Regions from separate parts of the Pseudomonas sp. GW821-FHT11D10 genome, predicted to be linked through region 3. Evidence: predicted binding sites of a transcription regulator. Region 3 holds the regulator's gene; each other region holds the start of a gene.

What was found. The regulator sigma-54, encoded in region 3, starts transcription at its own class of promoters, with help from an activator protein. The targets are predictions, from matches to a motif close to ANTGGCATNNANNTTGCTNT.
Positions count from the first base shown of each region.
Region 1: a site for sigma-54 is predicted at 2,234-2,253, ahead of glnA (glutamate--ammonia ligase). Genes of this name have one in related genera too.
Region 2: a site for sigma-54 is predicted at 3,932-3,951, ahead of glnK (P-II family nitrogen regulator). Genes of this name have one in related genera too.

Region 1 is NZ_JBXARR010000005.1:42,431-50,051, forward strand. It holds gene AC1RT4_RS16705 (DUF4124 domain-containing protein) at 1-49, opposite strand, end outside; gene AC1RT4_RS16710 (DUF4124 domain-containing protein) at 46-555, opposite strand; gene glnA (glutamate--ammonia ligase) at 734-2,140, opposite strand; gene thiI (tRNA uracil 4-sulfurtransferase ThiI) at 2,468-3,922, shown strand; gene typA (translational GTPase TypA) at 4,062-5,882, shown strand; gene AC1RT4_RS16730 (YkgJ family cysteine cluster protein) at 5,996-6,433, opposite strand; gene AC1RT4_RS16735 (glycogen/starch/alpha-glucan phosphorylase) at 6,692-7,621, shown strand, end outside.
Region 2 is NZ_JBXARR010000002.1:433,751-441,371, reverse strand. It holds gene AC1RT4_RS08460 (YifB family Mg chelatase-like AAA ATPase) at 1-1,190, opposite strand, end outside; gene AC1RT4_RS08455 (hypothetical protein) at 1,574-2,068, opposite strand; gene AC1RT4_RS08450 (HigA family addiction module antitoxin) at 2,292-2,561, shown strand; gene AC1RT4_RS08445 (BRO-N domain-containing protein) at 2,556-3,083, opposite strand; gene AC1RT4_RS08440 (accessory factor UbiK family protein) at 3,479-3,739, opposite strand; gene glnK (P-II family nitrogen regulator) at 4,138-4,476, shown strand; gene AC1RT4_RS08430 (ammonium transporter) at 4,514-5,851, shown strand; gene AC1RT4_RS08425 (secondary thiamine-phosphate synthase enzyme YjbQ) at 6,067-6,492, shown strand; gene sutA (dormancy-specific transcriptional regulator SutA) at 6,595-6,921, shown strand; gene AC1RT4_RS08415 (HAD family hydrolase) at 6,987-7,621, opposite strand, start outside.
Region 3 is NZ_JBXARR010000007.1:208,052-215,672, reverse strand. It holds gene AC1RT4_RS21170 (KdsC family phosphatase) at 1-513, shown strand, start outside; gene lptC (LPS export ABC transporter periplasmic protein LptC) at 522-1,094, shown strand; gene lptA (lipopolysaccharide transport periplasmic protein LptA) at 1,081-1,626, shown strand; gene lptB (LPS export ABC transporter ATP-binding protein) at 1,626-2,351, shown strand; gene AC1RT4_RS21150 (RNA polymerase factor sigma-54) at 2,537-4,030, shown strand; gene hpf (ribosome hibernation-promoting factor, HPF/YfiA family) at 4,104-4,412, shown strand; gene ptsN (PTS IIA-like nitrogen regulatory protein PtsN) at 4,424-4,888, shown strand; gene rapZ (RNase adapter RapZ) at 4,891-5,748, shown strand; gene AC1RT4_RS21130 (HPr family phosphocarrier protein) at 5,764-6,039, shown strand; gene AC1RT4_RS21125 (ZIP family metal transporter) at 6,079-6,972, opposite strand; gene AC1RT4_RS21120 (superoxide dismutase) at 7,003-7,614, opposite strand; gene AC1RT4_RS21115 (DUF2753 family protein) at 7,616-7,621, opposite strand, start outside.

The DNA.
Region 1 (7,621 bases), on a different contig from region 3:
CGCCAAACGCGATCAGCAACAGGCACCAGGCAATCAGTCCCCGCATCATGGCTTGTGTACCCGCTGCACGGTGAACACCACCGCCGGACTCTGCTGAATGATCACCTCGCCATTGATCACCTGCACCGCCAGCCGATGCTCGCCCCGGTCGACGTTCACCAGCTGCAGGATCGGCACGTTGCTCGGCTGGCCATAAGGCGCGTCGTCCAGCAGCAGACGCAATTGATGCGGCGGTTGCAGGCGCGGCTTGATCAGCACGCTGACGGTGAAGGTGCCGTTGTTGGCGCGCAGGGCTTCCTCGGTGGGCAGACCGGTCAGCTCCAGTACTTCATAGGCATTGCGCGCAGGCTCACGACTGGCCGTATCGGAAGAGGGCGCATTCGGTGCCTGAGGCTGGACGCTGTTGAGCGGCGGCAACTCCACCGGCTGCGCCTGCACGCCGTCCGGCGCGTGATCGCTGTACACCGTGTTGCCGCTTGCATCGGTGTACTTGTAGATCTGCGCGGCAGCGGGCAGGGCGATCAGCAGCAGAATATAGAGAAGGGTGCGACCCATGAAATCGACCGGGATTGAATACGATGGAGTGCAGCATAGGACAGGCGCGGCGGTTGGCCCAACCCTGCACACATTCAGAGATTTTTCGGTTGATCGTGAGGCGATAAATTGCGGGCACAAAAAAGGCCTCCCGAAGGAGGCCTCTTTTTGTCACGCCGCGTAGCGCGGCGCTACCGGATCAGCAGCTGTAGTACAGCTCATATTCCAGTGGGTGTACGAAGGTGCGGACCTTGATTTCTTCTTCGGATTTCAGCGCGATGTAAGCGTCGATGAAGTCGTCGGAGAACACGCCGCCCTTGGTCAGGAACGCACGGCCCTTGTCCAGCTCTTCCAGGGCTTCTTTCAGGCTGCCGCAAACTTGCGGGATCTCTTTCGCCTCTTCAGGCGGCAGGTCGTACAGGTTTTTGTCGGCAGCATCGCCTGGGTGGATCTTGTTCTGGATACCGTCCAGACCGGCCATCAGCAGTGCTGCGAAAGCCAGGTATGGGTTGGCAGCCGGATCCGGGAAGCGGGCTTCGATACGACGGCCTTTAGGGCTGTTGACGTAAGGAATGCGGATCGAGGCGGAACGGTTGCGAGCCGAGTAGGCCAGCATGACCGGGGCTTCGAAGCCTGGCACCAGACGCTTGTAGGAGTTGGTGGCCGGGTTGGTGAAGCCGTTCAGGGCCTTACCGTGCTTGATGATGCCGCCGATGAAGTACAGGGCGGTGTCGGACAGGCCGGCATAACCTTCACCTGCGAAGGTGTTCTTGCCATCTTTGGAGATGGACATGTGAACGTGCATGCCCGAACCGTTGTCGCCGTACAGCGGCTTCGGCATGAAGGTCGCGGTGCGGCCGTAAGCGTCGGCAACGTTGTGTACAACGTATTTCAGAGTCTGAACTTCGTCAGCTTTCTTCACCAGGGTGTTGAACTTGACACCAATTTCGTTCTGACCGGCAGTTGCCACTTCGTGGTGGTGAACTTCAACGGTCTGGCCCATCTCTTCCAGCGCGTTGCACATGGAAGTACGGATTTCGTGGTCGTGGTCGAACGGCGGAACCGGGAAGTAGCCGCCTTTCACGCCTGGACGGTGGCCTTTGTTGCCGCCTTCCACGTCCTGGTCGGACATCCACGAGCCTTGCTCGGAGTAGATCTTGAACATCGAACCGGAGATGTCGGACTTGAACTTCACTTCGTCGAAGATGAAGAACTCAGGCTCTGGACCGGCGAATACGGTGTCACCGATACCGGTGGTCTTCAGGTATTCCTCGGCGCGGTGGGCGATGGCGCGCGGGTCGCGATCGTAACCTTGCATGGTCGAAGGTTCGATGATGTCGCAGACCAGGATCAGGGTCGGCTCTTCGGTGAACGGGTCCAGAACGGCGGTTTCGTCGTCCGGCAGCAGGATCATGTCGGAGGCTTCGATGCCTTTCCAGCCAGCGATGGAGGAACCGTCGAACATCTTGCCAACTTCGAAGAAGTCGTCTTCCAGCGCATCGCGAGCCGGCATGGTCACGTGGTGCTGAGTGCCTTTGGTGTCCGTGAAGCGCAGATCAATCCACTTGACGTCATGATCTTTGATGAGTTGAACCGACTTCGACATAGTGTCCTCCGGGTGAATTAGGGCGGGTAGTGGATGCCCTTAATAGTGGTGATGCCGGCGCGAATACTCTGCCAAGGCAACCTGCCTCACAAGGGAGCAAATTGCATGCCAGTGCCCCAGCATGGGTTTTTTGCCCCAAATTCACGCTTCTAAAGGTCAAAAGCGCCTTAAAGGCGAAAATCTCGCCCTTTAATGTAGCGCTCAAATCGAAAAATGACCCGTTTTGGTGCGTGCAAAACCTTCTGCACATTAACTGGTTAAACCTTGAGCAATTTCCGCTATAATCCGCGCCCCCCTTTTTCGGCTGGCCCTGCGCGCGCTGTTTTCATGAAACTAATCGTAAAAGTCTTCCCCGAGATCACCATCAAAAGCCGACCTGTCCGGACGAAATTCATCCGCCAGCTGGCCAAGAACATCCGCACCGTGCTCCGCGACCTGGACCCGGCCGTGGTGGTGAACGGTGTGTGGGACAATCTCGAGCTGGAAACCCGCGTCACCGACCCCAAGGCCCTGAAAGAGATGGGCGAACGCCTGACCTGCATGCCGGGCATCGCGCACTTTCTGCAGATCGACGAGTACCCGCTGGGCGACTTCGACGACATCACCGAGAAGTGCAAACAGCACTACGGCGATGCGCTGGCCGGGAAGATCTTTTCGGTGCGCTGCAAGCGTGCGGGCAAGCATGCGTTCAGCTCGATGGACGTCGAAAAATACGTCGGCAGCAAGCTGCGCCGTGAGTGCGGCGCTGCCGGAATCGACCTGAAACAGCCGGAAATCGAAGTCCGTATCGAAGTTCGCGACAAACGGTTGTTCGTGATCCACAGCCAGCACAATGGCATCGGCGGCTACCCGCTCGGTGCGCTGGAGCAGACGCTGGTGCTGATGTCCGGCGGCTTTGACTCGACGGTTGCCGCGTACCAGATCATTCGTCGCGGTCTGATGACGCACTTCTGCTTCTTCAATCTGGGCGGTCGTGCCCACGAATTGGGCGTAATGGAAGTCGCGCATTTCATCTGGAAGAAGTACGGCAGCTCGCAACGCGTGCTATTTGTCAGTGTTCCGTTCGAAGAAGTATTGGGCGAAATTCTCGGCAAGGTCGACGACAGTCATATGGGCGTCGTATTGAAGCGTATGATGTTGCGCGCAGCGTCGAGCATTGCCGAACGCCTGCACATCGATGCGCTGGTTACCGGCGAAGCGATTTCCCAGGTATCGAGCCAGACGTTGCCGAACCTGTCGGTCATCGATTGCGTCACCGACAAGCTGGTGCTGCGACCGCTGATCGTCGCCCACAAGCAGGACATCATCGACACGGCCGACCAGATCGGTACCGGTGATTTCGCCCGGCACATGCCGGAATACTGCGGCGTCATCTCGGTCAATCCGAAGACCGCCGCCAAGCGTGGCCGGGTCGAGCACGAAGAGCAGGAATTCGACATGGCGGTGCTCGAGCGTGCGCTCGCAAACGCCAGACTGGTGCCAATCGATCGGGTGATCGACGAATTGGGCCAGGATTTGCAGATCGAAGAAGTCAGCGAAGCGCTGGCCGGTCAGATCGTCATCGACATCCGTCACCCGGATGCCGCCGAGGATGACCCGCTGGAACTCGCCGGCATAGAGGTACAGACGATGCCGTTCTACGCAGTGAACGCTCGTTTCAAGGAACTGGACCCTACTCGCCAGTACCTGCTGTATTGCGACAAAGGCGTGATGAGTCGCCTGCATGCCCACCATTTGCTCAGTGAGGGGCATGCCAATGTGCGCGTTTATCGACCGAGCTAAGTGCCCGGGGCTGTTTGCCTGTGGCCTGCGTCACCGGCCCCCCGACACCGCCGTCAAGCTGTAACGGCCATGCCGGACACTACTGTCAATCGCTGCCAAGACTTGTCAGCAAACCGAATCCTCTGATCGAGATACACAAGTGATCGAAAATCTACGCAACATCGCCATCATTGCCCACGTTGACCATGGTAAGACCACCCTGGTAGACAAACTCCTGCGTCAATCCGGCACCCTGGAGCGCAACGAGCTCAACGACGAGCGCGTGATGGACTCCAACGACCAGGAAAAAGAGCGCGGCATTACCATTCTGGCGAAAAACACCGCCATCAACTGGAACGGCTACCACATCAACATCGTGGACACCCCGGGCCACGCCGACTTCGGCGGCGAAGTTGAGCGCGTAATGTCCATGGTTGACTCCGTGCTGCTGCTGGTCGACGCTCAAGACGGCCCTATGCCGCAAACCCGTTTCGTGACCAAGAAGGCTTTCGAAGCCGGCCTGCGTCCAATCGTGGTCATCAACAAGGTTGACCGTCCGGGCGCGCGTCCTGACTGGGTTCTGGACCAGATCTTCGATCTGTTCGACAACCTGGGCGCTACCGAAGAACAACTGGACTTCCAGGTTGTTTACGCTTCGGCCCTGAACGGCATCGCCGGTCTGGACCACACCGCCATGGGCGAAGACATGACCGCGCTGTACCAGGCGGTAGTCGACCACGTTCCGCCTCCGGCTGTTGACCGTGACGGTCCGTTCCAGATGCAGATTTCCGCTCTGGACTACAACAGCTTCCTGGGTGTTATCGGTGTTGGCCGTATCGCTCGTGGTCGCGTCAAGCCGAACACCCCGGTTGTCGCTATCAGCGCCGACGGCAAGCGCCGCAACGGTCGTATCCTGAAGCTGATGGGTCACCACGGTCTGCACCGCGTTGACGTTGAAGAAGCTGCAGCTGGCGACATCGTCTGCATCAGCGGTTTCGACGAGCTGTTCATCTCCGACACCCTGTGCGACATCAACAACGTCGAGGCGATGAAGCCTCTGACCGTTGACGAGCCAACCGTTTCCATGACCTTCCAGGTAAACGACTCGCCATTCTGCGGTAAAGAAGGCAAGTTCGTGACCTCCCGTAACATCAAGGATCGTCTGGACAAAGAGCTGCTGTACAACGTTGCACTGCGCGTTGAAGAAGGCGACTCGGCTGACAAGTTCAAGGTATCCGGCCGTGGTGAGCTGCACCTCTCGGTACTGATCGAAACCATGCGTCGCGAAGGCTTCGAGCTGGCCCTGGGCCGTCCTGAAGTGATCATCCGTGAAGTTGACGGCGTGAAGCAGGAACCGTTCGAAAACGTGACCATCGACATCCCTGAAGAATCGCAGGGCAAGGTCATGGAAGAAATGGGTCTGCGTAAAGGCGACCTGAGCAACATGGTGCCGGATGGCAAAGGCCGTGTTCGTCTGGAATACAACATCCCTGCTCGCGGTCTGATCGGTTTCCGTAACCAGTTCCTGACCCTGACCAACGGTGCTGGCATCCTGACCTCGATCTTCGACCGTTACGCTCCAGTGAAGTCGGGCCACATGTCCGGCCGTCAGAACGGCGTTCTGGTTTCGGTTGAAACCGGCAAGGCACTGACCTACTCCCTGGAAACCCTGCAGGCTCGTGGCAAGCTGTTCGTAGAACACGGCCAGGAGATCTACAACGGTCAGATCGTTGGTCAGAACTCCCGCGACAACGACCTGGGTGTGAACCCAACCAAAGGCAAGAAGCTCGACAACATGCGTGCTTCGGGTAAAGACGAAACCATCGCTCTGGTCCCACCTGTTCGCTTCACCCTGGAACAGGCTCTGGAATACATCCAGGAAGACGAGCTGTGCGAAGTTACTCCTAAGTCCATCCGTCTTCGCAAGAAGATCCTGGACGAAAGCGAGCGTACCCGCGCTGCCAAGAAAGCCAAGGCATAAGATTTAGCCAAGGCTGAAAAAAACGCCCCCGGTCGAGAGACCGGGGGCGTTTTTGTTTGTCTGGCTTTTGAAAGTATTGTTCCCACGCAGAGCGTGGGAACGATCAAGCAGGATCAGAAGCGTTCGATCGACCGCGAATTCTGCACCCGCTCCACTTCCTTCGGCTTGTACGCGCAATAGCCCGGGCGCGGGCCGATCTTCGGGTGGTTGCGGCAGGTGTCCGGGCGCTTGTCATAAATGGTGCACAGGCGGCTCTTACGATCCAGGTAGTAGCAATCGTTGTTGCTCATGCGCTGCAGGGTGAAGATCCCCGACTTCTGGTTGAAGCGCTCGACCAGACCTTCCTTTTGCAGACGCTTAGCGATGTTCTTCGGCGGGTCACCCAGTTCGAACTCGTCGACCACACCGATGCGCACCAGGTCCTTGATCTTGACCTCGACCGGCAGCGTGCAGCAGCTGGAAACGCACGAGTCGCACATCGGGGCCGAATATTTGGCCCAGGTATCGAGACGGTCGATCTCGGCTGCGGCGATCAGGTTGGGCTTCATCATCGGTGTTTACCAGGCGTGTGCATCAGGGCGCGCGATCATACCGGGACTGATGGATTTTTGAACAACCTTTCGCCAGATTTTTTCTTCATGAATCCACATCGTCCGACAATTCGGCACGGCCCCTGCATTCATTACGGCATTCGCCAGGGTATTGCCGGACGAAGTCTCACTCTCAGGAAAAACTGCCGAACCAGAGCCCCTACCGTCGGTCAGACCGTCTAGGCTCTGACAATTCCCCGCTCGCTCGAGGTCCTATCGATGACTCAAGAACCACTAGTTCGCGAAGCAGAGGTGGCCGCATTCCGCGACGCCGTCCTGACCAAACTCACCTACGCGGTGGGCAAAGACCCGGATCACGCCTTCGACCATGACTGGTTCGAAGCCATCGCCCTGGCGGCGCGCGATCACATGGTCGAGCACTGGATGGACCACACCCGGCAGATCTACCGCAAAGGCCAGAAGCGGGTGTATTACCTCTCGCTGGAATTCCTCATCGGCCGCCTGCTGTACGACAGCCTGAGCAACCTCGGTCTGCTGGACGTCGCCCGTGAAGCTTTGACCGAACTGGGCGTCGATCTGGAGCGCATCCGCATCCTGGAGCCGGATGCGGCACTGGGCAATGGTGGTCTCGGACGGCTGGCGGCGTGCTTCATGGAAAGCATGTCGACCCTCGGCATCGCCGGCCACGGCTACGGCATTCGTTATGAGCACGGGTTGTTCCGCCAGGCCATCGTCGATGGCTGGCAACAGGAGCAGACCGAGCACTGGCTGGATTTCGGCAACCCCTGGGAGTTCGAGCGGCCAGAGGTGGTCTATCCGATCGGCTTTGGCGGCAGCGTCGAGACCGTCACCGACGCCAGCGGCAAGTCCCGGCAAGTCTGGCACCCGGCGGAAACCGTGCGGGCGATTGCCTACGACACCCCGGTGGTCGGCTGGCGCGGAGCGAGCGTCAACACCTTGCGCCTGTGGCGGGCGAGGGCCATGGAAGATTTGCATCTGGAGCGCTTCAACGCCGGTGACCACTTGGGTGCCGTCGCCGAAGTGGCCCGGGCTGAAAGTATCTCCCGCGTGCTTTACCCGGCGGACAGCACCGAAGCCGGGCAGGAACTGCGCCTGCGTCAGGAATATTTTTTCGTCGCCGCGTCGCTTCAGGATTTGCTGCGCCGTCACCGCAACATGCACACCTCG
Region 2 (7,621 bases), on a different contig from region 3:
GCAGGGTTCAACGCTGTCGCCTCTCGTGCCACCGTCAGGTGCAAGTCGATCCGGTCCAGCAGCGGCCCCGAGAGCTTGTTGCGGTAGCGCTGCACCATGTCCGGGGTGCACGAGCAGCGCCCGGTCGGCTCGCCAAGATATCCACAGGGACAGGGGTTCATCGCCGCCACCAACTGGAATCTTGCGGGAAACCTTACCCGCTCCTTGGCCCTTGCGATCACGATGCAGCCGGATTCCAGCGGTTCGCGCAGAACCTCCAGCACCTTGCGATCAAACTCGGGCAGCTCATCGAGAAACAGCACGCCATGGTGGGCGAGGGTGATTTCACCGGGCTGAGGTTTTGAACTGCCACCGACCAGTGCCGGCCCGGAGGCCGAGTGATGTGGTTGGCGGAACGGGCGCTGCGGCCAGTGGGTCAACGGTGCGCCACTGGCAACCGATTGAATTGCTGCCACTTCCAGCGCCTCACTCTCGGCCAGGGGGGGCAACAACCCCGGCAATCGACTGGCCAGCAACGTCTTGCCCGTCCCCGGTGGCCCGCTGAACAGCAGGTTGTGGGCGCCAGCGGCGGCAATCAGCAGCGCCCGTTTGGCGGCCAGTTGGCCCTGTACTTCATTCAGGTCGGGATAGGGTTTGGCGGCATGGATCAGCCCATCCGAGACATAAGGCTCGACCGGTGTATGCCCATTGAAATGCGCCACGGCCTCCAGCAGATGATCCACCGCGATCACCCTCAGCCCCGACGCGAGACAAGCCTCCTCGGCATTCGCCCGCGGCACCACCAGCGTCCGCCCGGCCTTGCGCGCCGCCAGCGCCGCGGGCAACACCCCGCGCACCGCCCGCACGGCGCCGGATAACGCCAACTCACCCAGACATTCCACGTCATCCAGCGTCAACGTCGGCACCTGCACACTCGCCGACAGAATTCCCAGCGCAATCGCCAGATCGAACCGCCCGCCATCCTTGGGCAGATCCGCCGGCGCCAGATTCAGCGTGATCCGCCGCGCCGGAAACTGCAGCCCGGAATTGATGATCGCACTGCGCACCCGGTCCTTGCTCTCTTTCACCGCCGCTTCGGGCAGGCCGACCATGGTCAGCGAGGGCAAGCCGTTGGCCAGATGGACTTCGACGGTGACGGTGGGAGCATCTACGCCAATCTGGGCGCGGCTATGGACGATGGCGAGGGACATGGTCGTTCCTTGAGTTGAATCGAGGGGCCGCTTCCTGCGGGTTTTTTAAGGGTAGTTGAGCCGGGCTTCAGTGTATGAATTGAGGTTTACAAGACGTATCAAGACCTGACGGCAGTGTCACTGCTTCCCTGAATTGGAGCGTTGACTCACGGCCGGCATTGACGGATGATCCCGTTCGAGGACTGCAACTGCGCATTCGTCGGGACTGGGCACCAGCAAAAGCTCCCCCGCATTTTTGGCAGCAGAGAAAGCTGGTTTCTCTGAAGTAGTGACGACGGGATAGCCTGTCGGATTCTGAACCCATGGCTTTAAAACCGGGAGCTAAAGAATCGCTGCGACTACTCCTCAAAAAATATTTAAAAGGCGTCCTTAGGACGCCTTTTTTATTTCTTGTTGGATGATGCTCGTGGTATTTGCCCCACCAACGTGCCATGTGCGCGCTTTTGCGGGTACCAAGTCACCACGAAGTAACCAAATCCTGTGGCGCGCTCGTGTCGCGGTTCAAGAATCAGTGTTCCCATGGATGTTCTCAGTACCGCGACCCTGTTTCCGCATCGCTGTTCTTTGAACTCGCAATAGATTTGCGCTCCTGGGACGATCATTTTCGCGACAATCGCTGCTACCCCATCGACAGTCTGGCAACCATGCTTGAGCAAATCGGCTCTGTGCGCTTCCCATATGTGTACTACGCCAAAACCACTATTCGCTCGGCGGTGAATACCTATTCGCAAATAAATCTTCCCACCTGGCAAGCCGAATTTTGGCATGTCGGGGATCGCACCAAAGATGTAACCGCCATCTGGGTGCTGAACTAGCGTGTTTTCTTTTTGTGTGAGCAAATCAGACAAGAGGGAGTCCAGAACCAGAATGTCTGGCAATCAATGTGATCCTTCTGAAACTCGACGTGTTGGATCGATCAGCGTAGGTGATGGCTACGAGCGTAACTACAAGTAAAAAATCACGTAATCGGGCGCGGGAGCTGATTCTTGTAGGGCCATGCTTTAATGGTTGTAGGACGTCGGCGAAACGTTGCCGGAGGTCTTGAATAGCCGAATTGGATGCTCCAGTTTTGCCGCTCAATACAGCCTCTGGAGGCGAAAAATGAACCGCAATGGTATGCGCCCGATTCATCCCGGCGAAGTTCTGAACAAGGAATTCATGGAGCCGTTGGGCATGACTGTCATGGACTTGGCCATGCCCACAAACTGGCCTGAAACGGAGATCGAGAAGCTTGTGAAATGCCAGCTCAGGATCTGCGCCGATTTGGCAATCAGGCTGGCCATCCATCTCAACACCACACCTGAGTTCTGGATGAATCTTCAGTCGACTTACGATTTACGCAGGGCTCAGCTCCGGCATGCGGGCCTATAGCGATTGCAGCATCCGCGAAGCCCTCTTCCACCAAGTGCCCGGTTCTGGGCGCTTTAGCTTTTCCCGTTCTACCACCATCAACGGCACATCTTGCAACCGAATCCACGGCTGGTTATTCCAGTGCAGCAAACTCAACGACATCTCGGGCCAATTCAGCAGGCTTAGCTGTGGGCGTTCGTTTGTGGTGGGGTGCTGGGCGTCGCGCAGGGTGGGGATGACTTGATGGGTGAGCCATTCGCGTAGCGCTCGGTATTCGGGACAGTAGTGGTAGACGAGGAGGGCGTAGATGCCGGACTCGCTGATCAGGAGGGTGTTTTCGACCTGGTTGTGGATCAGGGTTTTGCGGGTTTGGTATTGGTCAGGGTCGAGTTTTCGCAGCATGCGTTCGTTGAGGTAAATGTGCAGCAGGCGGCTCAGATCGCGGGCAGAGAACCAGGGTTGGTTCTGGATGAGCAGGGCGTGGAGGCGGAGTTTGTGGCGGGTGAAAACGTGAGGAGTGAGGTACGTATCTTCGTTATTCATTGAAAAGCTCCTTTTGCTTTAGGGCTACCCACAATTGTCGCCAAACAATTGGGTGGCAGTCGTACGCGGGTTGGCGAACCGGAGCAAAAGGAACCCGGCAGACCCGAAGGTCTCCCACGCACAACCGCCATGACTCGATGTGGCGGTAAACATAGCCGCCATCATGGTTGTCGTGCGCCTTAAGCTTTCCGGGTCGCCAAACCCAGTGCTGAACATTCAGCATTGGGTGAGCTTAGGAATCAGGGCTTCACGACGCAATCGGACGGCGGGGTTGCAAACTGTAGGATTCTGCCGAGAGTCGATAGCGAATCCTGAATCGCGGGAAGGTCGTTCCGACCTTCATTCGCGGGCAAGCCCGCTCCCACAAAAGGCCGCATTCACAAAGAAACGAGGTTTTACTCAGCCGGCGGCGTCAGCTTCGCTTCCATCTCCGCCACCTTCGCCTCAAGGCTCTCGAGCCGGGCGCGAGTGCGCGCCAGCACTACCATCTGACTGTCAAACTCTTCGCGGCTTACCAGGTCCAGTTTGCTGAAGGCACTTTGCAACAGCATCTTGAACTGGCTTTCGATTTCGGCTTTTGGCAAGGGCGTGTCGCCGCTGAACAGGCGGGAGGCGGTGCCGCTCAGGGCGTCGAGGAAGTCTTTGGGCGCGAGCATGGGATATGTCCTGGAAACTATGGCCGGCAGTGTATCACGCAGTGTCTATAGTCATTGGCGCAGGCACGGATGCACGCTTTTCGCGCAACTGGATGCACGGCCACGCACCGTTGTTGTGCGTATCCCGAGTGCCATTTGGGTGATGGCATCTGCAGCAGCGGCCAAGGGATTGAAATCAGTGGTTTTTGGCGAGATGGCAAGCTTTCTGCTTAGTCACCTTCGACCCATGCACTGATGCAGTCGCTGTGACGAATGCAGTGCGGCAGACGGAGCGGGGAGTTTCGTCTGGAGCGGTTAGCTGGCGTCGACAACGAAGCGTTACAAAGCCAGGCACTGCGCTTAGACTTGAGTCGGGTTTGTTTTCCTGGGGCAAGTCCACCAATTCGGGAGAGAGTTTCATGAAGCTAGTCACTGCCATCATCAAGCCGTTCAAGTTGGACGACGTGCGCGAGTCGCTGTCCGAAATCGGCGTGCAGGGCATTACCGTTACTGAAGTCAAAGGCTTCGGTCGGCAGAAGGGTCACACCGAGCTGTATCGCGGCGCGGAGTATGTGGTCGATTTTCTGCCCAAGGTGAAAATCGACGTTGCCATCGACGACAAGGATCTGGATCGGGTTATCGAGGCGATAACCAAGGCTGCCAACACCGGCAAGATCGGTGACGGCAAGATCTTCGTGGTCAATCTGGAACAGGCGATCCGCATCCGTACCGGCGAAACCGATACCGACGCGATCTAAACGCCGCCACAAACCCAACGCCCCAGGAGAAAACAATATGACTCTGCGTAAATTCGCAGGGCTAGGAGCCCTGTTGTCTATCGTAATGCCCGGCCTGGCCATGGCGGCAGACGAAGTGGCAGCTCCAGTCCTGAACTCCGGCGACACCGCCTGGATGCTCACCTCCACAGCCCTCGTGCTGTTCATGACCATTCCCGGCCTCGCGCTGTTCTACGGCGGCATGGTCCGGTCGAAAAACATTCTTTCCGTGATGATGCAGTGCTTCGCCATTACCGGTCTGATCAGCGTCCTGTGGGTCATTTATGGCTACAGCATCGCGTTCGACACCACCGGCATGGAGCAGGGCGTCGTCAACTTCAACTCGTTCGTGGGCGGTTTCGGCAAGGCGTTCCTGGCCGGTGTCACGCCAGCGAGCTTGACCGGCCCGGCGGCGCTGTTCCCCGAGGCGGTCTTCATCACCTTCCAGATGACCTTCGCGATCATCACCCCGGCGCTGATCGTCGGTGCGTTCGCCGAGCGGATGAAGTTCTCCGCGATGCTGATCTTCATGGGCATCTGGTTCACCCTGGTCTATGCACCGATCGCGCACATGGTCTGGTCCGGCAACGGCGGCCTGATGTGGGACTGGGGCGTACTCGACTTCGCCGGCGGCACCGTGGTGCACATCAACGCCGGTGTGGCCGGTCTGATTGCCTGCCTGGTACTGGGTAAACGCAAAGGCTTCCCGACCACGCCGATGGCGCCACACAATCTGGGTTACACCCTGATGGGCGCGGCGATGCTGTGGGTTGGCTGGTTCGGCTTCAACGCCGGCTCCGCTGCAGCTGCCAACGGCACCGCCGGCATGGCAATGCTGGTGACTCAGATCGCCACCGCCGCTGCGGCACTGGGCTGGATGTTCGCCGAGTGGATCACCCACGGCAAACCAAGCGCACTGGGTATCGCATCCGGCGTCGTTGCAGGTCTGGTCGCGATCACTCCGGCCGCTGGCACCGTGGGCCCGATGGGCGCTCTGGTGATCGGTCTGGCGGCAGGCGTGGTGTGCTTCTTCTGCGCCACCACCCTGAAACGCAAACTCGGTTATGACGACTCCCTGGACGCCTTCGGCGTGCATGGTATCGGCGGTATCCTCGGCGCGATCCTGACCGGTGTGTTCGCCGCACCGTCGCTGGGTGGCTTCGGCACCGTCACCGACATCGCCGCACAAGTCTGGATTCAGTGCAAAGGCGTCGGCTTCACCGTGATTTACACCGCGATCGTCACCTTCATCATCCTCAAGGTGCTGGATGCCGTGATGGGTCTGCGCGTGACCGAGGAAGAAGAATCGGTCGGCCTGGATCTGGCACAACACAACGAGCGCGGCTACAACCTGTAAGCACGCGCCGCAAAAAACTTGCCCGGCTCGCCGGGCATTTTTTTGTCTGGAATTTGTCTTCCCTGATACAGCTGAAAGGATTTTTCGTACTGCTTTGGTCGTGTTTACGACGAGTGTTTTTCTGCGGCCAAAGGCTTACATCATTGAAGGAATATTAGGGCCTTTGTTTTTTTCCAGAGCGCGCTAGAATGCGCCCCGAACGTGCGGAGAACTGTATGTGGCAACAGACTCTGATAACCCTGCGGGCACGGCCCCGGGGCTTTCATCTGGTGACGGACGAGTTGCTCGCCGGCCTGCCCGAACTCAAGGCATGCCGGGTCGGTCTGTTGCATTTGTGGCTGCAGCATACCTCGGCGTCGTTGACCATCAACGAGAACGCCGATCCGGCGGTACGTCGCGACTTCGAACGATTTTTCAATCGTCTGATCCCACAAGGAGCAGACGGCTATGAGCATAACGACGAAGGCCTGGACGACCTCCCGGCGCACTTCAAGGCCAGCGTGCTGGGCTGTCAGATCAGTTTGCCGGTAACGGCGGGCCGACTGGCACTGGGCACCTGGCAAGGCGTTTACCTGGGCGAGCACCGTGATCATGGCGGTGCCCGCAAAGTCCTCGCCACCTTGCACGGTGAAGGGGCATAAACCGTTGGTCACCAATGGTTACCGATTTTTTTCCGGCGACTTTCGACAGTCGCCAAAGCTGGTCTATAACTAATCTGCTTTTCGCAAGTCATGAGGTAGAACATGAGCGACGATGATCTGGAAAACGACGACCTCGAAGTAGGCGACGAAGACGAGGCCGAAGACGGTCTGGAAGCAGCAGCGGAAGACGTTGCTGAAGACGATGGCGGTGACGATACGCCGGCCCCGGCTGCCAAAGGCAAGGCCAAGGCTGCGGTGTCGGTCGACGAGTTGCCGAGCATCGAAGCCAAGAACAAGGAGCGCGATGCCCTGGCCAAGGCCATGGAAGAGTTCCTTGCGCGCGGCGGCAAGGTGCAGGAAGTGGAGGCCAACGTGGTCGCCGATCCGCCCAAGAAGCCGGACAACAAGTACGGCAGCCGCCCTATCTGAGGCGTGTCGCTTGCTTGCTGAAAAAGCCCGCCGTCGCTGCGGGCTTTTTCATGGGTGAAAGAAAATCAGCTGCGGCTGTTCCAGCGGGCGAGCACCGCGGGCAGATCGTTCAGGCTGCGAATCTCGGCATCCGGCAGGCGCTCCGCTTCCCAGACCTTGCCGGCCGGGTTGAACCAGATCGCTCGCAATCCAGCCTGCTGCGCCCCGGCGATGTCATCCCCCGGATGATCGCCGATATGCACTGCCGCTTCGGCGCTCACGCCACCGCGCTGCAACGCTTCATGGAACAGTCGCGCATCCGGCTTGGCGATGCCGATGTCTTCGGCGCACAGCGCAAACTTGAAGTAGTCCGCCAGCCCGAGACGACGGACATCGGCGTTGCCGTTGGTGACCACGCCGAGGGCGTAGTGCTTGGCGAGGGTTTCCAGGATCGGCTCGACCTCCGGGAACACCTCGATCTGATGCCGCGCATGCAGAAACACTTCAAAACTCTTGTCTGCCAGATCCGACGCTTCGCCATGGGCGTACCCGGCTTCCTCCAGCGCATGGAACAGCACTCGCCGGCGCAGTGCGCTGATGCGGTGCTTCAAGCCCGGCTCACTGGCCAGCACCCGTTCGCGGATCGACCACAGATGCTCCACCGGCACCGCGCCCAGATTCGGCGCATGTTCGCTCAGCCATTCGCGCAAAACCGCTTCGG
Region 3 (7,621 bases):
CTGCTGCAACGCGGCAAAGCCATCAAACTGGCGGTATTCGACGTCGACGGCGTCCTCACCGACGGGCGCCTGTACTTCCTTGAAGACGGCAGCGAATTCAAGACTTTCAATACGCTCGATGGCCAGGGCATCAAGATGCTGATGAACGCCGGCGTCCAGACCGCCATCATCAGCGGTCGCAAGACCCCGGTGGTCGAGCGTCGGGCAAAAAACCTGGGCATCCCGCACCTGTTTCAGGGCCGCGAAGACAAACTGGTCGTTCTCGACGGCCTTCTGGAGCAACTGGGCCTAAGCTATGAGCAAGTGGCCTACCTCGGTGACGACCTGCCGGATCTGCCGGTGATCCGCCGTGTGGGGCTGGGCATGGCCGTAGCCAACGCCGCTGCTTTCGTGCGCGAACACGCTCACGGCGTCACCCAGGCCCGTGGCGGCGAAGGTGCCGCCCGCGAATTCTGCGAACTGATCCTGCGCGCCCAAGGCAGCCTCGACGCCGCCAACAACGCGTACCTGTGAGTCCAACCATGTTTAGCAAAAAGTTTCGCAACATCCTGCTGTTCGGTTGCATCGCAGCGATTTTCGGTGCGGTCGGCTACTGGAACATCAGCCCGGAACGCTTCCTCGACAAGCCGCCCGTCTCCGCGGCGGAAAGCCCGATCGACTGGTATGCGACCAATACACACACGATCCAGTACCTCGAAGACGGCAAAGTGCAATACGAAATGACGTCCGAGAAGGCTGAGCACGTCAAGGTGACCGACATTACACTGGTCACCAAGCCCGATCTGAACATGTTCCGTGGCACCGACTTCCCATGGCACGTGACCAGTGAACGCGGTGAAGTGAATTCCGGTGGCACCGAGGTCGAGCTGATCGACTCGGTACGCGTCAAACGCACCGACGAAAAGAACCGCGACACCCTGATCACCTCCACTCGCATGACGGTGTTCCCGCAGCAGCAATATGCGCAGACCCAGCAACCCGTTAGAATCGACGGCGCTGGCGGTGTATCGACTGGCGTAGGAATGAAAGCGTATTTGAAGGAAAGCAGGATACACCTGCTATCGAACGTAAGAGGACAGTATGAGGCTCGTTAAAACCCTCCCTATTTTGCTCAGTCTGGGCGCAGCACTGGGAAGCGTGAGCGCCTGGGCTCTGCCGAACGATCAAGAGCAGCCAATCCGCATTCAGGCCGACGATGCCCAGCTGGACGACAAGAACGGCGTTGCCACTTATAAAGGCGACGTGATCATCACCCAGGGTTCGATGATCGTCAAAGGCAACACCGTGACCATGACCCGCGCGCCCAACGGCGACATCGACGTCGTGACTTCGGTGGGCAACCTCGCCTACTTCGAACAGTTGCAGACTGCCGGCGACGCGAAACCTGTCCAGGGCTACGGCGTGACCATTCAGTACCACGCGCAGCAGAACCGCGTTGTGCTGATCGACAAGGCCAAGGTCGTCGACAAGGACAACAACGTCACTCAAGGCGAAAAAATCGTCTATGACACGGTGAAGAAACTGGCCAGCGCCGGTCGAGCCACTGGCAGCAAGGTCACCGAAGCGCGTCCGCGCATCGACATGGTGATCCAGCCGAAGAAGAAAACCGACGAGAAAACCCAGTAATGGCAACTCTGAAAGCTCAGCACCTGGCCAAGGCCTATAAAAGCCGCCAGGTCGTGCGCGACGTCAGCCTGTCGATCGACAGCGGTCAGATCGTCGGCCTGCTCGGCCCGAACGGCGCCGGCAAGACCACCTGCTTCTACATGATCGTCGGCCTGGTCCAGGCCGATCAGGGTCGCGTGCTGATCGATGACCTGGACGTCAGCCACCAGCCGATGCACGGTCGCGCCAAGGCCGGCATCGGCTATCTGCCGCAAGAAGCGTCGATCTTCCGCAAACTGTCGGTAGCCGACAACATCATGGCCATCCTCGAAACCCGTCAGGAGCTCGACAAGGCCGGTCGTCGCAAGGAGCTGGAAAGCCTGCTGCAGGAATTCCACATCAGCCACATCCGCGACAACCTCGGCATGAGCCTGTCCGGTGGTGAGCGCCGCCGCGTTGAGATCGCCCGCGCACTGGCCACGGCACCGAAATTCATCCTGCTCGACGAACCGTTCGCCGGTGTCGACCCGATCTCGGTCGGCGACATCAAGCAGATCATCCATCACCTCAAGGCCAAGGGCATCGGCGTACTGATCACCGACCACAACGTCCGCGAGACACTGGATATCTGCGAAACCGCCTACATCGTCAACGACGGCCAGTTGATCGCCGAAGGCGACTCAGAAACCATCCTCGCCAACAATCTGGTGAAGGAAGTCTATCTGGGTCACGAGTTCCGTCTGTAAGCACGACGGCATTCGACAGCCGTCCGGGTGCTGTAACGTTGAAGCGCACTTTTATAGGCTTTTATTGTTACAGCGCTCTAGGCAAACACGACAGTTTCAGGCATATAATTTGCTTAAGTTTGGCGCTCCGGCGCCCTGTAGTGGATGGCGCATAGCGCCGGCGAATAAGGTGTTAAGCCCCTGCCATGAAACCATCGCTAGTCTTGAGAATGGGCCAGCAGCTGACGATGACACCGCAGCTGCAACAGGCCATCCGCCTGCTCCAATTGTCGACCCTGGATCTGCAACAGGAAATCCAGGAGGCTCTGGAATCCAATCCGATGCTCGAACGCCAGGAAGACGGCGACGACTTCGACAACTCCGATCCCATGGCCGACAACGCCGAACAGAAGCCCAACACCGAGATCCAGGAACCCTCCTATCAGGAGACCGCGCCGACAGTCGACAACCTCGAAGACGGCGAATGGAACGAGCGAATCCCCAACGAACTGCCCGTCGACACTGCCTGGGAAGACGTCTATCAGACCAGCGCCAGCAGCCTGCCAAGCAGCGATGATGACGAGTGGGACTTCACCACCCGCACCTCCGCCGGCGAGAGCCTGCAAAGCCACCTGCTTTGGCAGTTGAACCTGGCACCGATGTCCGACACCGATCGCCTGATCGCTGTGACCCTGATCGATTGCATCAACAATCAGGGCTACCTCGACGAAACCCTCGAAGAAATCCTCGACGCCTTTGATCCGGAACTCGACATCGAGCTGGACGAGATCGAAGCCGTCCTGCACCGCATTCAGCAGTTTGAACCCGCCGGCATCGGCGCACGCAACCTGGGCGAATGCCTGCTGCTGCAATTGCGCCAGCTGTCGGCCAAGACCCCTTGGCTGGCCGAGGCCAAGCGTCTGGTTACCGATTACATCGACCTGCTCGGCAGCCGCGACTACAGCCAGCTGATGCGCCGCATGAAGCTCAAGGAAGACGAGCTGCGCCAGGTCATCGAACTGGTGCAGAGCCTCAACCCCCGCCCCGGTTCGCAGATCGAATCCACCGAAGCCGAATACGTGGTACCTGACGTCATCGTACGCAAGGACAACGAGCGCTGGCTGGTCGAGCTGAACCAGGAATCGGTGCCACGCCTGCGAGTCAACGCCCAGTACGCCGGTTTCGTGCGCCGCGCCGACACCAGCGCCGACAACACCTTCATGCGCAACCAGTTGCAGGAAGCCCGCTGGTTCATCAAGAGCCTGCAGAGCCGCAACGAAACCCTGATGAAAGTGGCCACCCAGATCGTCGAGCATCAACGCGGCTTTCTGGAGTACGGCGACGAAGCCATGAAGCCGCTGGTGCTGCATGACATCGCTGAAGCGGTGGGCATGCACGAGTCGACGATTTCCCGGGTGACCACGCAAAAATTCATGCATACCCCACGGGGCATATATGAACTGAAATACTTTTTCTCCAGCCATGTGAGCACCTCCGAAGGCGGTGAATGCTCGTCCACGGCGATCCGCGCGATCATCAAGAAACTGGTTGCCGCGGAAAATCAGAAAAAGCCGTTGAGTGACAGCAAGATCGCTGGTTTACTGGAGGCACAAGGCATTCAGGTGGCTCGCCGCACCGTCGCCAAGTACCGCGAATCCCTCGGGATCGCGCCTTCGAGCGAACGCAAGCGGTTGATGTAAGCCACGTTACAGCGTTCCAGTGGCAGGCTCTTCGGCCTGCCGCTTTATGCACTGGCAACGAAGGAGAAGCTGTATGCAAGTCAACATCAGTGGACACCAACTGGAAGTTACCCAACCTCTCCGTGAGTACGTTGAGCAAAAGCTCAAGAGGCTTGAGGGACATTTCGACAAGATCACCAACGTGCAAGTCACGATGTGCGTCGAAAAGCTGAAGCAGAAAATCGAAGCCACGCTGCATATTCCCGGCAACGAGGTCGTCGCAAACGCGGAACATACCGATATGTACGCTGCGATCGACGCGCTGACCGACAAGCTTGATAAACAACTCAAAAAGCATAAGGAAAAGACCCAGAGCCTGCTTCAGGGCGCTACCGGTCGATAACCCCCACCCCCATGATCCGACTTGAAAGTATCCTGACCCCCGGCCGTTCCCTGGTGAACGTGCCGGGCGGCAGTAAAAAGAAAGCCCTCGAACAAATTGCCAACCTGATCGCCCGGGAAGTCCCGGATCTGGAGATGCAAGATGTCTTCGAGGCATTGATTGCCCGTGAAAAACTCGGCTCAACCGGTTTTGGCAACGGCATCGCCATTCCTCACTGCCGCCTCAAGGGCTGCGAAGCGCCGATCAGTGCGCTGATGCACCTTGATGCCCCTATCGATTTCGACGCTATCGACGGCGCGCCTGTGGACCTGCTGTTCGTCCTGCTGGTGCCGGAAGCCGCCACCGATGCGCACCTGGAGCTGTTACGCCAGATCGCCAGCATGCTCGACCGCAAGGACGTTCGCGACAGACTGCGCAGCGCGCCAAGCAACGAAGCCTTGTACCAGGTTGTACTGGAAGAACAGAACAGGCCGTAACCATGCGCTTGATCATTGTCAGTGGCCGTTCCGGCTCGGGTAAAAGTACCGCCCTGGATGTCCTTGAGGACAACGGTTACTACTGCATCGATAACCTGCCGGCAGGCCTTCTGCCGGAACTGGCCGAACGCGCCCTGATTCACACCGAGCTGGCGCAGCCACTGGTGGCGGTCTCGATCGATGCACGCAATCTGCCGAGCCATCTGACCCGATTTCCGGAATTGCTTGAAGACGCCCGTGCCAAGCATATTCAATGCGATGTCCTGTACCTGGATGCCGACGAAGAAACGCTGCTCAAGCGCTTCTCTGAAACTCGCCGCCGCCACCCACTGAGCAACGCCAATCGTTCGCTGGCAGAGGCCATTCAGGATGAAAGCGCCCTGCTCGGCCCCATTGCCGATCTCGCCGACCTGAAAATCAACACCACCAATCTCAACCTGTACCAGCTGCGCGATACCATCAAGCTGCGACTGCTGAACCAGCCGGAGCCGGGAACGGCGTTTCTGGTGGAGTCGTTCGGTTTCAAACGCGGCATGCCGGTGGATGCGGATCTGGTGTTCGATGTACGCTGCCTGCCGAACCCGTACTGGAAACCGGAGCTGCGCGCGCAATCCGGTCTCGATCAGCCGGTCGCCGAGTATCTGGCGGCGCAGCCTGAGGTCGAGGAGATGTACCAGGATATTTACACGTATCTGTACAAATGGTTGCCGCGCTTTGCGGCGAGCAACCGCGCTTACGTCACCATTGCCATCGGCTGCACCGGCGGGCATCACCGTTCCGTTTACCTGACCGAACGTCTTGGCCAGGCGCTGCAGAAGACCCTGAAGAACGTCCAGGTTCGCCACCGCGACCTCAGCTAAAGGATTCACACCGCGATGCCTGCTCGTGAAATCGAAATCATCAACAAGCTGGGCCTGCACGCCCGCGCATCGGCAAAATTCGTCGGAGTGGCGGGCCAGTTTCCCGATTGCACGATCAGAGTGGGCCGCACCCCGGAAACCACGGTTGACGGCAAAAGCATCATGGCGATGATGATGCTCGCAGCCGGAAAGGGCACCAAGATCCACCTGAGTACCGATGGCCACCAGGAACAGGAAGCCATGGACGCGCTGGTGACACTGATCAACAACTACTTCGACGAAGGTGGTTGAAAACGCTTGAAGCGAGGGAGCCAGCTCCCTCCTCCCGGCTCATCCCAACGCCGTATCCATCACCATCATCAGACAGAAGCCGATCAGCAATCCCAGGCTTGCCAGCTTCTCATGACCATTGCGTCGCGACTCCGGGATAACCTCGTGGGTCACCACCAGCAGCATCGCGCCTGCCGCCAAAGCCAACCCCAAGGGCAGCAACAACTCGGCAAGACTGACCAGCCACGCGCAGAGCAGCGCGAACACCGGTTCGACCAGACCTGACGCGGCACCAATCAAAAACGCCTTGACCCGCGGCATCCCGGCACCGGCCAGTACCAGCGCAATCACCAGCCCTTCCGGCACATCCTGCAAGGCAATGCCCATCGCCAGACTGTCTGCATCCGGCATTCCACCGCCAGCCGAGACACCGACCGCCATGCCTTCCGGGATGTTATGGGCAATGATGGCGAACACGAACAGCCAGATCCGTGGAGGAATCACCGGGTGCTCGACGGTGCCGATGAGCATTTCCGGCGAGGCCCCCGACACCCGGCGATCAACCAGATACAAGCCGAACGCCCCGAGCATGATGCCGAAACAGATCAGGCCACTGGCGCCCCACGGGCTCAGGCCCAGACTCTCGGCGGCGGCGATTCCCGGCACGATCAGCGAAAACGCGGTCGCCGCCAGCATCACACCGGCGCCAAAACCCAGCAGCGTATCGCCCAGCGCCTGGGGCATGTTGCGGATCACCAGCACCGGAACCGCGCCGAGTGCGGTGCCGAGGGCGCAGATCGCACCGCCCTGCAATGCCCGCGACAATCTCGGTTCCAGATTCAGCCATTCCAGTCCGTGGGCGACCAGCAAGGTCATGCCCGCCAACAGCAATAGCGATCCAATTGCGTAACGAAACATACGCCCACTTCCGATCGCCAGTGTTTCAGTGCCCATAGTCAGCCTTGGATTGTTTTTATAGGAGACTTAAACCAGCGCGGCCTGATAGCGCGCAGCGACTTCCGGCCAGTTGATCACGTTGTAGAACGCGCTGATGTATTCCGGCCGACGGTTCTGATAACGCAGGTAGTAAGCGTGCTCCCACACGTCGAGGCCGAGAATCGGCGTGTTGCCGTTCATCAGTGGGCTGTCCTGGTTACCGCTGCTCTCCACCACCAGTTTCTTTTCCGGGGTGACGCTGAGCCACGCCCAGCCACTGCCGAAGCGGGTCAGTGCGGCTTTGGTGAAGGCCTCTTTGAAACTGTCGAGGCCGCCCAGTTGCTCATCGATCGCCTTGGCCAGCGCGCCGTCCGGCTTACCGCCACCGCCGGGCACCATCACTTCCCAGAACAGCGAATGGTTGGCGTGACCGCCGCCCTGGTTGATCACCGCAGCACGCAGTTTTTCAGGCAGTTGCTGGACGCTGGCGACCAGTTTTTCCACCGGCCATTCCGCGAATTCGGTGCCCTCGACCGCAGCGTTCAGGTTGTTGATGTAGGTCTGGTGATGCTTTGTGTAGTGGATCTCCATGGTTTGCGCATCGATGTGCGGCTCCAGTGCGTCGTAGGCGTAAGGCAAGGCTGGCAGGGTAAAAGCCATTTCAATG